Regions from separate parts of the Actinomyces lilanjuaniae genome, predicted to be linked through region 1. Evidence: riboswitches for the same ligand, from Rfam matches in the RefSeq annotation. Region 1 holds a riboswitch; the other holds the start of a gene.
What was found. Region 1 has a riboswitch for S-adenosylmethionine ahead of metE (5-methyltetrahydropteroyltriglutamate--homocysteine S-methyltransferase). Riboswitches for the same ligand answer to the same signal wherever they lie in the genome.
Positions count from the first base shown of each region.

Region 2: another riboswitch for S-adenosylmethionine. It lies ahead of D5R93_RS12340 (methionine ABC transporter ATP-binding protein); the one in region 1 lies ahead of metE (5-methyltetrahydropteroyltriglutamate--homocysteine S-methyltransferase).

Region 1 covers NZ_CP032514.1:320,099-327,224, forward strand. Annotated here, with positions in the region: gene D5R93_RS01430 (methylenetetrahydrofolate reductase) at 1-244, shown strand, start outside; gene D5R93_RS01435 (hypothetical protein) at 470-742, shown strand; SAM riboswitch class I at 846-932, shown strand; gene metE (5-methyltetrahydropteroyltriglutamate--homocysteine S-methyltransferase) at 1,317-3,698, shown strand; gene D5R93_RS01445 (copper homeostasis protein CutC) at 3,785-4,723, opposite strand; gene D5R93_RS01450 (cation diffusion facilitator family transporter) at 4,860-5,777, opposite strand; gene D5R93_RS01455 (YtxH domain-containing protein) at 5,907-6,200, opposite strand; gene D5R93_RS01460 (VIT1/CCC1 transporter family protein) at 6,435-7,126, shown strand, end outside.
Region 2 covers NZ_CP032514.1:2,875,254-2,882,379, reverse strand. Annotated here, with positions in the region: gene D5R93_RS12365 (LssY C-terminal domain-containing protein) at 1-478, shown strand, start outside; gene D5R93_RS14380 (hypothetical protein) at 517-945, shown strand; gene D5R93_RS14375 (hypothetical protein) at 960-1,124, shown strand; gene D5R93_RS14370 (hypothetical protein) at 1,168-1,392, shown strand; gene D5R93_RS12355 (amidohydrolase) at 1,522-2,895, shown strand; gene D5R93_RS12350 (arsenate reductase/protein-tyrosine-phosphatase family protein) at 3,016-3,681, shown strand; gene D5R93_RS12345 (alpha/beta hydrolase) at 3,695-4,735, opposite strand; SAM riboswitch class I at 4,881-4,970, shown strand; gene D5R93_RS12340 (methionine ABC transporter ATP-binding protein) at 4,964-6,028, shown strand; partial or broken gene D5R93_RS12335 (methionine ABC transporter permease) at 6,037-6,784, shown strand; gene D5R93_RS12330 (MetQ/NlpA family ABC transporter substrate-binding protein) at 7,009-7,126, shown strand, end outside.

The DNA.
Region 1 (7,126 bases):
CCAGGCTGTGGCGGCGGGGATCGACGCCACCCTGCGCCTGGCCACCCAGGTGCTCGACGGAGGTGCCCCCGGGGTGCACCTCTACACATTCAACCGGACCCGGCCCGCGCTGGACGTGGTCTCCCACCTGCGTCTGGGAGGGATCTTCCGGGGGCAGGAGCCCGACCGGGAGACCCAGCACGAGGTGGACCTGGCCTACCTCAACGCCACTCCCGGCGGGGACCGGCGTCCCTCTGTCTGGTAGGGGTCTGGTAGGGAGGGGGCTGGTGGGCGGGTAGAGCCAGGTCGTAGTGTAGGGAGGACCGTGGGGGCGAGACATATATGAGCGTATGAGCGCAGGCTGTCTTCGCGTCACGGAGGCGGCACCGGAGTGGTCCGGCGGGGCTGCCGGAGGTAATGATATTGCGGTGTTACCGTGGCAGGGCGGTTGGCGCTCGTGTCACGTCATTAAGATGACAAGGAGATTCTCATGTTCTCTGTCCTCCGGGTGACCTCGTTGGTCGTGGCTAGCCTTGTCCTCGGCGCCTGTAGCGTGTTCCTGCTGTGTGCCGGGGCTGCCCTCGTCGCTCTTGCCGCTGATGCGTCGGTGTCGATCCCGTGGGTGTACACGGTGTGGCCTACCGAGGTGAACGGCTTGCCGGCGCTGAGCTTTGTCCCCCACGTCCGGGGTGCTGCCGGGCTGTCAGTCCTTGTCGCGGCTGCCTATGTCCTCTACCGAGTCCGTACCGCGCGCCCGCGCTGAGCCGCCCCATCGGCCGTCCATCGCTGTCCACCGTCCGGACGGTGTGTGGTGATCGGCGCGGCTGGGGTAGGGTTGGCCCGGTCCACCTAGGCCCGGTCCGGGCCTTCTATCCAGAGCGGCTGAGAGACGTGGCTCGGTGACGCCGCAGCAACCCGCCCCGGCAGGGTGCTTCCGCCACGACCGATGGAGAGGCGATGCTGCTCAGGCTACCCAGCACCGATGTCACGGGTGTGTTCGCGCTGCGGACCACCCCTGCCCCCGGTGGTCGAATGCCCGGGGCGGCGAGGACCTGACGCCGCCACGTCCCGGATACCCGGAAGCAGGAGAGCAGCCCCCAGCAGTGTCCAACGGTGACAGACAGTGCCCGAGGCGGTGCCGTTGCCCCAGCCTGAGCGCTGTGCTGGCCTGCGCCGTGCACCGGTTCCGTGGAGACCACTCCCGGCGGTTCCAGGGCGGCATGCCTACCGACATGCTTCCTGCGCCACCTGACCGGGCCGCTGTCCTCGTCGCCTGCCCGCTACCGGGCGTCGCCCACCGCATCCTCGTTCGTACCCTGCCCTGCAAGGAGACCCCCATGAGCGCCTCTGACACCCAGCTCACCGCACCTGCCCCGCTCCCCGCGGCCACCATCCTGGGCTACCCGCGCATCGGCCCCGACCGCGAGCTCAAGCGTGCCGTCGAGTCCTACTGGAAAGGGGCTGCCACCGCTGCGGACCTGCGCGAGGCCACCGCCAGCCTGCGCCAGGCCACCCGCGCCCGCCTGGTCGCCCTGGGCCTGGACGCCGCCTCCGCCGTCCCGGCTGACTCCACCCTCTACGACCAGGTCCTCGACGTCACCGCCGCCCTGGGCGCGGTCCCAGCCCGCTTCCGCGACCTGTGCGACGAGCACGGCGGCCTGGACCTGGACGGCTACTTCACGCTGGCCCGGGGGGAGGGGGACCGCCCGGCCCTGGAGATGACCAAGTGGCTGGACTCCAACTACCACTACCTGGTCCCCGAGATCGACCAGGACACCCCCATCAGCTACGTCGGCTCGGCTGCCGCTGGCACGGCCAGCCCCGCTGACCAGGTGCGTGATGCCGTGGCCGCGGGCACCCTCCCGCGCCCGGTGGTGGTGGGCCCAGTCACCTACCTGCTGCTGGCCAAGCCTAGCGACGACGCCGCCCCCGGTTTTACCCCCCTGGACCGCCTGGGCGACGTCATTGACGCCTACGGCCACCTCCTCATGGACCTGCATGAGGCTGGTGCCCAGTGGGTCCAGCTCGATGAGCCGGCCCTGGCCAGCGACTCCTGGGCCGTGGGGCGCGCTCGGGTCCTGGAGGCGGTGCGTGACGCCTACACCTGGCTGGGGGCGGTTGTGGAGCGGCCCCGCCTGCTCGTGGCCGGCTCCTACGGGTCTTTGGGCGACGCCCTGCCCGTCCTGGGGGCTACGCCCGTGGATGCCGTCGGCCTGGACCTGGTGGCGGGCGGCCTGCCCCACGACCAGGACCTGGCCGCCCTGGCGGGCAAGTCGGTGGCGGCCGGGGTGGTCTCCGGGCGCAACATCTGGCGCACCGACCTGGACGCCGCCCTGACTGCCCTGGAGCGGCTGCGTGATGCCCTGCCCCCGGGCACGCCGGTGACCGTGACCACCTCCACCTCGCTGCTGCACGTGCCCCACGACGTCGAGCGGGAGACCGCCCTTGACCCGCAGGTGCGCTCCTGGCTGGCCTTCGCCGACCAGAAGGTGGGTGAGGTGCAGGTGCTTGCCCGGGGGCTGGCACAGGGGCGTGAGGCGGTGGCCGCCGAGCTGGCCGAGGACGCCCGTCTGCGGGCTGAGCGTGCCGCCCACCCGGGGGTCAGCCGGCCGGAGGTCCGTCAGGCGGTAGCTGCGGTCACCGAGGCGGACCGCACCCGCGCCCCCTACGCCGAGCGTCAGGTAGCCCAGCAGGCGCGTCTGGGGCTGCCCGTCCTGCCCACGACCACCATCGGCTCCTTCCCCCAGACCTCCCAGATCCGCCGGGCGCGTGCCGCCTACCGGCGCGGCGAGCTCGACCAGGCCGCCTACGAGGAGGCGATGCGCGCCGAGATCGCCTCAGTGGTGCGTCTCCAGGAGGAGATCGGCCTGGACGTCCTGGTCCACGGTGAGGCCGAGCGCAACGACATGGTCCAGTACTTCGCCGAGCTCCTGGACGGTTTTGCCACCACCGAGCACGGGTGGGTCCAGTCCTACGGGTCACGCTGCACCCGTCCCTCCGTCCTGTGGGGCGACGTGGTACGCCCCGCGCCGATGACGGTGGCCTGGTCCTCCTACGCGCAGTCGCTGACTGACAGGCCTCTCAAGGGCATGCTTACCGGCCCGGTCACCATCATGGCCTGGTCCTTCGTGCGCGACGACGTGCCGCGCGCTCAGGTGGCCGACCAGCTCGGCCTGGCCCTGCGTGCCGAGGTGGCCGACCTGGAGGCGGCCGGGATCGGGGTCGTCCAGGTCGACGAGCCGGCCATCCGCGAGACCCTGCCCCTGCGTCGCGCCGATCGGGAGGAGTACCTGGCCTGGTCGGTGGGGTCCTTCCGCCTGGCCACCGGCGGGGCCGCCCCGGCCACCCAGGTCCACACCCACCTGTGCTACTCGGAGTTCGACGTCGTCATCGACGCCGTGGACCACCTGGACGCCGACGTCACCTCCATCGAGGCCTCGCGCTCGCGCATGGACATCCTGCCCGCGGTGGCCGAGCACGGCTTTGAACGCCAGCTGGGACCGGGCGTGTGGGACATCCACTCCCCGCGCGTGCCCAGCACCCAGGAGTGCGTGGAGCTGCTGGAGCGCGCGGTGGCGGCCCTGGGGGCGCAGCGGCTATGGGCTAACCCGGACTGTGGTCTCAAGACCCGCGGCTATGAGGAGGTGCAGGCCTCCCTGCGCAACCTGGTCCAGGCGGCCGCGCAGGTTCGAGCCGCGGAGCAGGCGAAGGACTTCTGAGGTAGGAGGGGCCGTTTGGGCGGTCTTATAGGGGCGTGTGGCTGACCTGTCCCAGGGCGGGTCAGCCACACCTGCCAGGCTCCGGCTCACGCGCGCGGCGGCAGGGTGACGGCCCGGGCTGCCTCCACGGCGCGGCGCACCATCTCCTGGTCGGTACGCTGCGGCTCCCCCGGGCCGATACCCGGTTGGGGGCAGCGCATGTGCACCTCCCGTACCCCGGTCGCTGCCACCAGGGAGCCAAGGCCCTCCGGGCCGATACCCAGCCCGCCGGAGGCTGCGATGACAGTGGGGCCGTCGCTGGTTGCCAGCCCGGCGATCATGGCAGAGGCCTCCTCCGGGGAGTCGGAGGCGCCAGAAGTGAGGACGTAGTCCACGCCCAGGCCGCCCAGGTCGCCGTAGGCCTCCACCGTGTCCCGGCACTGGTCGAAGGCCCGGTGGAAGGTGACGGGGGCGCCGTCCGCCATGGACACCAGCAGCCGCACCAGCCCACGGTCCACAGCGCCGTCGTCAGTGAGCGCCCCGACGACGAAGCCCAGCTCGACGGCAGGTGGCAGGTGCGTGCCCGCACCCGCCACCACCTGGGGCCGGGTGAACTCCCCCATCTCCCGCGCCAGGGCGGCGATGCGTCGCACGTCAGCGATCATGGCCCGTCCCTCGTCGGAGTTGTAGACGTAGGGGCCTCCGCGCGGCCTGATGAGGACGCGCAGTCCGAAGGGCGCTGACTGCGCCGTCTGTGCCCAGTGCGCTCCCAGGCGTGTGCGGCGCTCCTCGACCTGCTCCGCCGCGGCGAAGATGGCGGCCTCCACGGTGCCGATTGACGGTGTGGTACCGGAGGCGGTGAGGTTCTCCCCGAGCTCTGCCCGGTCGGCCCCGACTCTTGCGGAGATGCGAACCCCCTCCACGTCCTCCACGCAGGTCTCCAGGACCAGGTGGCCCGGTCGGCGCCAGAAGGGAGGAGATGACGGTCGTCGTGCCGGGTGCTGGCGCAGTGACGGCGCCGACCTGGAGAGCCGCGTTGCATTCATAGGGTTGAGTCTGACATGTAACGAAGAATAAGGAAACTGGGGTGTCGGGTGGTGTTGGCTGCGGACCGCGGCAGCGGAGCGCGGCCATAGGCTGGCTGGTACGCGTGGACCCGTTGGCGCTGGGACGATCCGGTCCCTAGACGTCAGCGACGTCCTCGTAGGACTTGGGGTCCTCGATAGGCTCCAGGTGGGCGGAGACCCGCAGGATGGGGTCGGCCGCGACGAGATCATCGATGAGCCGCTCGGTGAGGTCGTGGCCCTGCTTGACGTTCCAGGCTGCGGGGACCAGCACGTGCAGGTCCATGAAGCGCCGCGAGCCCGCCTCGCGCACTCGCACCGCGTGGAAGTCGATGGTGCCCGGCTGACGGTAGCGCTCCAGCACGTTATCCACCCTCGCCAGCGTCTGCGCGGACGGGGCCGCGTCCATGAGCCCGGCCACCGACTCCCTGACCAGGGCGAGCCCGGTGCGCATGATGTTGAGGCCCGCCAGCAGGGCCACGACGGCGTCGAGGACCGGGGCGCGGAAGACGGCGACCAGGCCCACCCCGAGCAGGACGGCCGCCGAGGTAGTGACGTCGGTGGCTAGGTGCCTGGCGTCGGCAACCAGGGCCGCAGAGCGCTCCTGACGGCCCTTGCGGTACAGGACCCAGGCCACGGCCCCGTTGACGAGGGAGGCCGCGACGCAGACAACCAGCCCCGTTCCCAGCTGCTCGGGCATGCGGGGGGAGACCAGCCGCTCCACTGCGGAGACGACGATGAGGGCGGAGGCGGCGAAGATCATGACGCCCTCGACAGCAGCTGAGAAGTACTCGGCCTTGGAGTGGCCGAACTGGTGGTCGTCGTCGGCCGGGCGGACTGCGATCCGCAGGACGACAAGCGTCGTGACGGCGGCGACAAGGTTGACCACGGACTCCGCCGCGTCGGAGAGCAGACCCACGGACCCGGTTAGCCAGGCGGCCATACCTTTGAGGGTGATGGTCGTGACCGCGGCGCCGACCGACAGCCAGGCGTAGGGGCTGAGGTCCTTCGGCGGAGCGTAGCGAGGTGGGCGCACGCCGCGATCCTCCCGGCTCACCCACGCCGACCGCAACCAGGGTTTCGGGAAGCCGTAAGCAGCCTGGAGGATCCCCAGCGGCGACTACGCTGACGCTGACCTGCGCCAGCCAGGCGTGCGCCGACTAGACTAGGTGGCTGACGGCGTGGAGGAGGAGCCTGCTGAGCCTGCTGAGCCTGCTGAGGAGGGGCCGAAGAGCCTGTCCTTGACGGCATCGGCTACCTTGTCCGTCACGGCTTCCCCCTGAGCACGGACCGCCTGGCTGACCCGGGCGGAGGCGGTGTCGATCTTCTGACGGACGAAGGGCTGCTCGGCCACCCGGGCCGCCGCGGCCTTGATGCGCTCGTACTGGGCACGTCCCGCCCGTGCCCCCAGGACGTAGCCGACGCCCATTCCGATGGCGAAGGGGATCTTTGTGGCCATGCGTGCCTCCTGGGCTCGTTGTGGCTGGACAGGTGCCGACTGGCCGCCTGTGTCCGCCGGGGGGCGGGCCAGCTGCTCGGGTGGGTGGGCGCCTCCTGTGCGCCCTGCCCCAGCCTACCGCGTCGCACCTGCTCCCACCGGGTGGCAGGCAGTGCCAGGCGAGGGCAGCCGAGCCTTTGTAAGGTAAGTTAACCTTTGCTATACAAGGGAATTTATCATTTCTACCATAGTGCTATGAGCGCTTTTGAGATGCTGGCACCCGGTAGGCGCGGTGAGCACGACCTGGAGGGCGCGGCCGCGTCGAACCAGGTGTCGCAGGCCTCGCAGCTCGCCTCGCGCCTCAACTGGCTGCGTGCCGGGGTGCTGGGGGCCAACGACGGCATCGTGTCGGTGGCCGGGCTCGTTGTCGGGGTCGCTGCCGCCAACCCGGGCGCGACCCGGGTGATCCTCACGGCGGCGGTCGCCGGCGTCCTGGCTGGCGCGGTCTCCATGGCGGCCGGGGAGTACGTGTCGGTATCGACCCAGGCTGACACCGAGCGGGCTGAGGTCGGCCGGATCCGGGCAGGGCTGGCCCACGACCCCGACGCGGGTCTGGCTGACCTGGCCTCCCGGTACCAGGACAGGGGGCTGAGCGCGGCCACGGCCCTCCAGGTGGCCCGCGAGCTGACCGCCCACGACGCCGTCGCCGCCCACCTGGAGGCGGGCCCGGGCCTGCGGGAGGACGACTACACCAGCCCCTGGGCGGCAGCGGCGGCGTCGGCGGTGGCCTTCGTCCTGGGGGCGGCCCTCCCGGTGCTGACGATCCTGGTGGTCCCGTCCCCGCTCGACGTGCCCCTCACCATGGCGGCAGTGCTGGCGGGCCTGGCGTTGACCGGCTGGGTCTCGGCCCTGCTGGGGCACGCCCCGGCGGGACGCGCTGTGGTGCG
Region 2 (7,126 bases), 470 kb from region 1:
CGAGGCCCAGGTGCGCAGGAGAAGACCCCCTGAGCTGGTGGTCGCCGTGGTCCTGCTGGTCCTGGTGACAGTGGTCAACGTGCTCAGGCTGGTCACCTCAGGTGTCGTGGGGACGCTGGCTGACGGCCTGGAAGGGGCAGGTGTGGCCGACGAACGAGGGGCCGTGCTGACGGTCGCCGTCACGGTCACGGTTATTCTTATGGCAGCTATCGCAGGCCTGGGGGTGGCGGCCTGGTTCGGACACCCGCGTGGGCGGATCGCACTCATGGTGTTCTTGACCCTCCACATCATCAACACCATGACTCAGGTATCGGCCGTGGGTGAGCGCCAGGCCGGGTGGGGAGTGGTGGTGTCGGCGTCCTTGAGCGTCCTGGCGCTGCTGGCCATGTCCGCGCGGCCCTGCCACGAGTGGGAGCGGGCGCGCAAGACGGAGCGGCTGCGTGTGCGTGAGGGGGAACCGGTGCGGGAAGGAAGGTAGGGCCTGAGAAACCTGTCGGGGGGCACTAGCCTGGGGGTATGAGTGAGTTCCCAGCGGGTTCCCGAGGAAGGCACGTCGACGCCTCCCGCGCCGTCGACGGTCCCGCCCGGCCCGCCGACGCGTCCAGGCCGGGTGCCGACCCTGCGCCCCGCCCGCAGGACCCGTCCGCCGAGCATGTTCGTTTTGGTGTTCCCTTTAACGGGGTCCTCCCTGTCTGGCACGACGACGCCACCATCAGCTGGCACCGCCCCGTGGACGGTACCGACCTGGCTGGTGTCCTGGGTCTGGGGCTGGTGGAGACGGAGCCCGGCCCGGCCTCGACCCCGCCGGGCTGGGTCGAGCATGTGGAGACCGGTACCCTGACACACGGCGGGCGGCTCCTGCACCTCAGGGCGGCCTCTCCCTCGGGCCGCCGTGCCGTCAACAACCCTGGCTCGGGCATGCCGGTGGCCCTCGGGAGCCGCTGAGCGTCGAGCAGGCCATGGAGGGTGACTTTGACCTGGTGGGCTTTGGCATCCATGTTGGTCGCTGCATGCTGCGGGCCGCCCGTGACGGCGGGATCCTGGTCTTCGCCCTGCGTGCTCCCGGGACCCCGAGCCGCACCACCTGCTGTCCGTTCCCGCTGAGGCTGACGACCACGCGGTGATGACCTTCCACCTGGGCACCTTGCTGGACATGGAGGGAGGGGCGTGGGAGAAGGCGACTCGCTCGGGGAGATGACGCTGCTGGACCTGACCGTCCCCTACGCCGACCTTGTGGCCGACCTTGGGCAGGCAGGCCGGGGAGGTGGCGGAGGGGAGGAGGGGCTTGACGCGGACAAGGTGCTGGAGATGGCCCAGCCCGCTGTGCAGTGCCTGCTCAAGCCCGGATTCCCCTTCGCCCTGGGCGCCTCCATCCTTCTGCCTGAGGAGTGACGACCCCTGTGCGGGTGGGACCGTGCGTCCGTCGCGTCCGCCGGCAGCGCCTTACGGGACGAGGCGCCGTGCGGGAGAGGGTTGCCGTTACGCCCCCCGCAAAACCTCCGTATCCGGCATCATAGGGGTATGCGTGACCTCTCTGTCCCCACCGTTCCCTCACGATCTGTTCAGACGCGTATGGCCCAGGAGACAGCCGAGCGCCAGGCCGCAGCGGGGTCTGCCGCCTGCCTCGCGGAGGGCGTCGGTGCCCCGTCGGCCCTGAGACGGCGGCTGAGGCAGACCGTGGAGGTGCTCGGCCCGGAGCTGGTTGCGCTGTCCCACGACATCCACGAACATCCTGAGACCGGCTACCAGGAGTACCACGCTGTTGCTGCTGTGGCCGACCTCCTGCGTCGCCACGACCTGGAGCCCCAGGTCGGCGTCTACGGCATGGACACAGCCCTGAGGGCGCAGGTGGGGCGGACGGGTGAGTCTGCCCCGACCATCGCGATCCTGTGCGAGTACGACGCCCTTCCCGGTATCGGCCACGGCTGCGGTCACAACGTCATGTGCGCCAGCTCGGTGGGTGCCTTCCTGGCGCTGGCGGCCGTAGACCGAATAGCCCAGGAGGGCGGTGGGGAGGCGGCTCCGCTGCCTGGACGCGTCGTGCTGCAGACCACCCCGGCTGAGGAGAACTCGACAGCCAAGGAGATCCTGGCCACCCGGGGCATGCTGGACGGCGTCGATGCGGCTGTCCAGACCCACTCCTACGCCGCTGACGTCACGCACCAGACCTGGCTGGGGGTGCGGCGCCTGAGCGTGGTGTTCCGCGGCGTACCCGCCCACGCCTCCTCCCAGCCGTTCATGGGGCGTAACGCGCTGGACGCTGCCACCCTGGCCCTCACCGGGTTCGGCCTGCTGCGCCAGCACCTGCTGCCCATGGACCGCCTCCACGCCGTGGTAGTGGACGGCGGAGAGGTCGCCAACGTCATCCCGGAGCGCGCTGAGCTGGCTGTCATGGTGCGCTCGAAGTATCCCGAGACCCTCAAGGAGGTCGTTGCCCGGGTGGAGGAGGTGCTGTACGGGGCGGCGCTCATGACCGGTACGGGTGTGGAGATCCGTACAGACTCGTTCACCAACGAGATGCCGGTGCGCGATAACGCCCCGCTCCTGGAGTCGTGGGTGCGCTCCCAGCGGGAGCGGGGCCGCGACCCTCTGCCTGCTGGCGTGCTCAGCGAGACGATCGCCGCCGGGACGGACTTTGGCAACGTCTCCCAGCGCGTGCCGGGGATCCACCCGCTTGTCAAGGTGACCGAGGGTCCTGACGTCGCGCTTCACACCCGCGAGATGGCGCAGGCCGCTGCTTCTCCCGCGGCAGACACGGCCGTGGTGGACGGAGCCTACGGGCTGGCTGCGGTGTCCCTGGACTGGCTGTGCGACGCCGGCCTGCGTGAGGCGGTCCAGGCGGACTTCGAGGCCAGCGGCGGGGTCGTAGACGTGGAGGGGTTCTGGGCGCAGTGAGGACGTGCAGGGTCAGACACGCTGTGCATCGCCATGCTGGTTCACCTACGCCCAGGCGGACGGCGGGTACAGGACAAGGCCGACAAGGCCCGGGAGACAGCCCCGGGAGACAATGGAGCCATGACTGTCTCGAGCGCCCCTGTCGCCCTGCCGCCGCCCCAGACTGACGGCCTGTACCAGGTCATGCTGGTCTGCACCGGCAACATCTGCCGCTCCGCCATGGCGAGGGTGGTGCTGTGCGACCGCCTTGCTGCCGTAGGGGTGGACAGGGGGCCAGGTGGCGCAGCCAGGCGCGCTCAGCACGCTGTCTCGCGGCGGGTGCCCGTGGCCGGGACCAGCGTCGTGGTCTGGTCGGCAGGCACCTCCGACGAGGAGGAGGGCAGTCCCATTGACCCCCGGGCGCGGCGCGTGCTGGCTGAGGCGGGCTACACCAGCCCGACGGCCTCTGAGGCCATTGCGGGCCACCGTGCCCACCGCATCAGCGACGCTGAGATCCTGGGTAACGACCTTCTCCTGGCCATGACCGCCCACCACTGGCGTGAGCTGCGGCGCCGGGGTGAGCGCCTGGGCGCTGACCCCTCCCGTGTAGTGATGTACCGGGCGCTGGATCCTGAGGTGTCGCCTCAGCCGGGTGCGTCGCCGGTATCCGGCACTGCGGCGGCTCCGGGGGCGGTGCCAGACCTGCCCGATCCCTGGTACGGGTCCGTGGAGGACTTTACTGACACGCTCCAGGTGGTCGAGCGTGTCAGTGACGAGCTGGCCGTGCGGCTGCGGCCCTGGATGTGAGGCTGCCGGGCGCTCAGCCCAGCCGGGCCCGCAGCCACTGGGTGACCGAGGCCAGGTACTGGGCTCGGGCGGCGGGCCGGGACAGCGACAGGTCGTGGACCCCCTCGGGGACCTGACAGACCGTCACGTCCGGTCCCAGGAGGGGTGCGCGTGCCAGCATCTGCTCCACTGACAGCACCACGTCGCTGCGCTGGGCCTCCTGGACCGTCGGTGATACCGGCCCCGTGGTCGTCGAGCAGCACAGCAGGACAGGCTCCTGGATGCCCAGGCCGTGGTGCACCTCGCGGTGCAGGCGGCGGACCGCTGTCAGGAAGCCGGCGCGCGCCGGGAGGGACACCGCCGGCTTGAGGGCCAGGTCCCAGTCCCACTCACCCTCCCAGTGCTGGTGCAGGGAGCGTACGTAGACGTCGGGGACGCCGGCTCCCCGCCTCGGGTTGCGGGGGTCGGGGATGACTCGGTCGGGGTCGTGACGGGACAGGAGATCCACGAAGGCGGTTCCGTAGGAGCGCATGAACGCGGAGGCCTGTAGGTCCAGCCAGGGTGAGTTGAGGACTACTGCCTGCACCGTGGCCGGGTGGTCGGCCGCCCAGATGACTGCCTGCAGGCCACCGGTGGAGTGCCCGTTGAGGACCACGGTTGCGTGCCCGTGCTCGGTGCGGATGACGTGCAGCGCCTTGGCGATCTCCTCGTCGTGGACGCGGAGGTCGCGCACGCTGTGGGGGCGTGGGTGCCCGATCCCGGCCCGGGCGCAGGAGCGCAGCTCGAGGGCGTAGAACTCGTAGCCCGTCTCCAGGTAGGCCTGGGCTAGGTGGGTCTGGAAGAAGTAGTCGCTGTGGCCGTGGATGTAGAGCACGGCCTTGGCGTGTCGTGGCACGCCTGCCCGCCCGGCCTGGTGCTGATGGACCAGGACGGCGTGGTGGGCGCCGGGCGCCTTCCGGGGTGACTCCCGCACGGGGAGGTGCCGGGCCACCCACGGGTCTCCCAGGATGTCAGGTGTGAGGCTCTCGGCGAGGGGGCCGGAGGCAGACGAGGGTGAGGACGGTGCGGGACTCATAGTGTGATCCAAGCACAGTCCTCGACGCGCGGAGGCCTCCTGGGGCGGGTGTCAGCATAGTTGTGGGCGAGCTTGTGCCCCGTGGCTCGGCCATGGCGTGAGGGTGTCAGCTTGCTTGCGGGGTCCCGGATGCGTAACGTGTAGCCGACCATCCAGAGCAGCCGAGAGACCTGGCTCGTTGACGTTGCAGCAACCCCCGTCGCGGTGCGGGTGCTTCCGCCAGGACCGATGGAGGTAGCAGTGAGCGGACCAGCGGTGAGCACACCGGCTCCCGAGGAGGACGCCCCGGCGTCGCCCGACCCCATGATCTCGCTGAAGGACGTCCGCAAGGTCTACCGACTACGTGGAGGAGCGCAGGTGCGTGCCCTGGACGGGCTGAGCCTTGACGTCGCCCCCGGGACCATCCACGGCATCGTCGGGACCTCCGGGGCGGGCAAGTCCACGCTGGTGCGCTGCCTGACCTCCCTGGAGCGTCCCACCCAGGGGCGCATCCGTGTGGCCGGGCAGGACATGACATCCCTGTCCGCGCGTCAGCTGCGTGAGGCCCGCCGTCGTATCGGGATGGTCTTCCAGCACGCCAACCTCCTGGACCAGCGCACCACGGCGCAGAACATTGCCTACCCCCTGGCCCTGGCGGGCGTGCCCAGGGGCCAGCGCCGCCAGACCGTCGAGCGCATGCTTGAGCTCGTGGGACTGGCTGACCGGGGTGCCTCCTACCCGGCACAGCTCTCCGGCGGTCAGAAGCAGCGTGTCGGTATCGCCCGGGCGCTGGCCGACGACCCCTCCGTCCTCCTGTGCGATGAGCCCACCTCTGCCCTGGACCCGGAGACCACGCGCTCCATCCTGGACCTTATCAGGGACGTGCGTGACGCCCTGGGGCTGACCGTCATTATCATCACCCACGAGATGAGCGTGGTCCGCCAGGTCTGTGACGCGGTGAGCCTGCTGGAGGCAGGCCGGGTCGTGGAGGGCGGCCGCCTGGAGGACGTCGTGCTCGACACCTCCTCCCGGCTCTCCCGTGAGGTGGTCCCCCTCCCGGCGGTCCCTGAGGCTGCTCGGTCCCAGGGGGATGCCGTCCTTGACGTCTGTGTCACGGCACACCCTGGTGAGCCGGCCGCTGTTGCCCTGATGTCGATGGTGGCCGAGCTGGGCGGGGACATCGCCTCCGGGGTCTTCGAGACGGTCGGGGCAGCCCAGATCGGCCGTCTAGCCGTGACTGTTCCTGCTACCCAGGCATCGCGCTGCGTCACCGCGCTGCGCCAGGCCGGTATCACTGCGGAGGTACGAGCGTGAGTCTTCTTATGAGTGTCTCTGCTGCCGCGCACGGCTCCACGCAGGCGGCTCTGGGTGCGGCCCCTGTGCTTCTGGCAGCCAGCAGTGAGGACCAGACGTGGCAGAACAACCCGGTGTTCGAGCGCAGGCTCCTGAGCGCCGTCACCGAGACGATGCAGATGACCTTTGTCTCGGGCTTCCTGACAGTCGTCCTGGGGCTGCTCCTGGGACTGGCGCTGGTGACCACGGGCACGCGTGGACAGCACCGCAATCGTCCTCTCTACGAGGTCCTCTCCTTCGTGGTCAACGTCGGGCGCTCCATGCCCTTCATCATCCTCATGGTCGCGATCGCCTCCTTGACGCGGCTGATTGTGGGCACCTCCCTGGGCTGGCAGGCCGTCTGCGTCCCGCTGACCATCGGGGCGATTCCCTTCTACGCGCGACTAGTGGAGACGGCGGTCAACAACGTGGACCACGGCAAGGTCGAGGCGGCTCTTATGATGGGGGCCTCCGGGACCCAGATCACCTGGGGGGTGCTAGTCCGGGAGGCGCTGCCCACTCTCATCCAGTCGGCCACGGTGACCCTGATCGCCCTCCTGGGCTACACCGCCATGGCGGGCACCATCGGGGCGGGGGCCTGGGGACCTCGCCATCCAGTACGGCTACAACCGCAGCATGTCTGATGTCATGGTCGTCTCCGTCGTCCTGATCCTGCTGATCGTCGCTGTCATCCAGCTGGCTGGCGACATGCTCAGCCGGCTGGTGGACCACCGCTGAGGCAACCACCAGCCGGAGGAACGGCGAGCCGCCTCGGTCCTGGCAGCTGCTGGGGGATGACTGGTCTTATCCACGGCAGCGGCTGCCCGGCACCCCCGGTACGACGCCTGGCCTCGGCGGCAGTCGGCCTGTGCTGGCGACTGCCTACCTGACCCCCTGCAACTGCCGTGGCCAGCGCCCTGCTGGCCTGGGACCCACGGCTCGTATCTGAAAGGACCTCTCACATGTCTTCCGTTTCTCCTGTCTCTGCCCGGCGTCGCGTGGCGACGGCACCGGGCAGGTCGGTCGGCCTGACCCGTCGCGCCTTCTCCACCGGCCTCGTCGTGGCTGTCGGGGCGACCC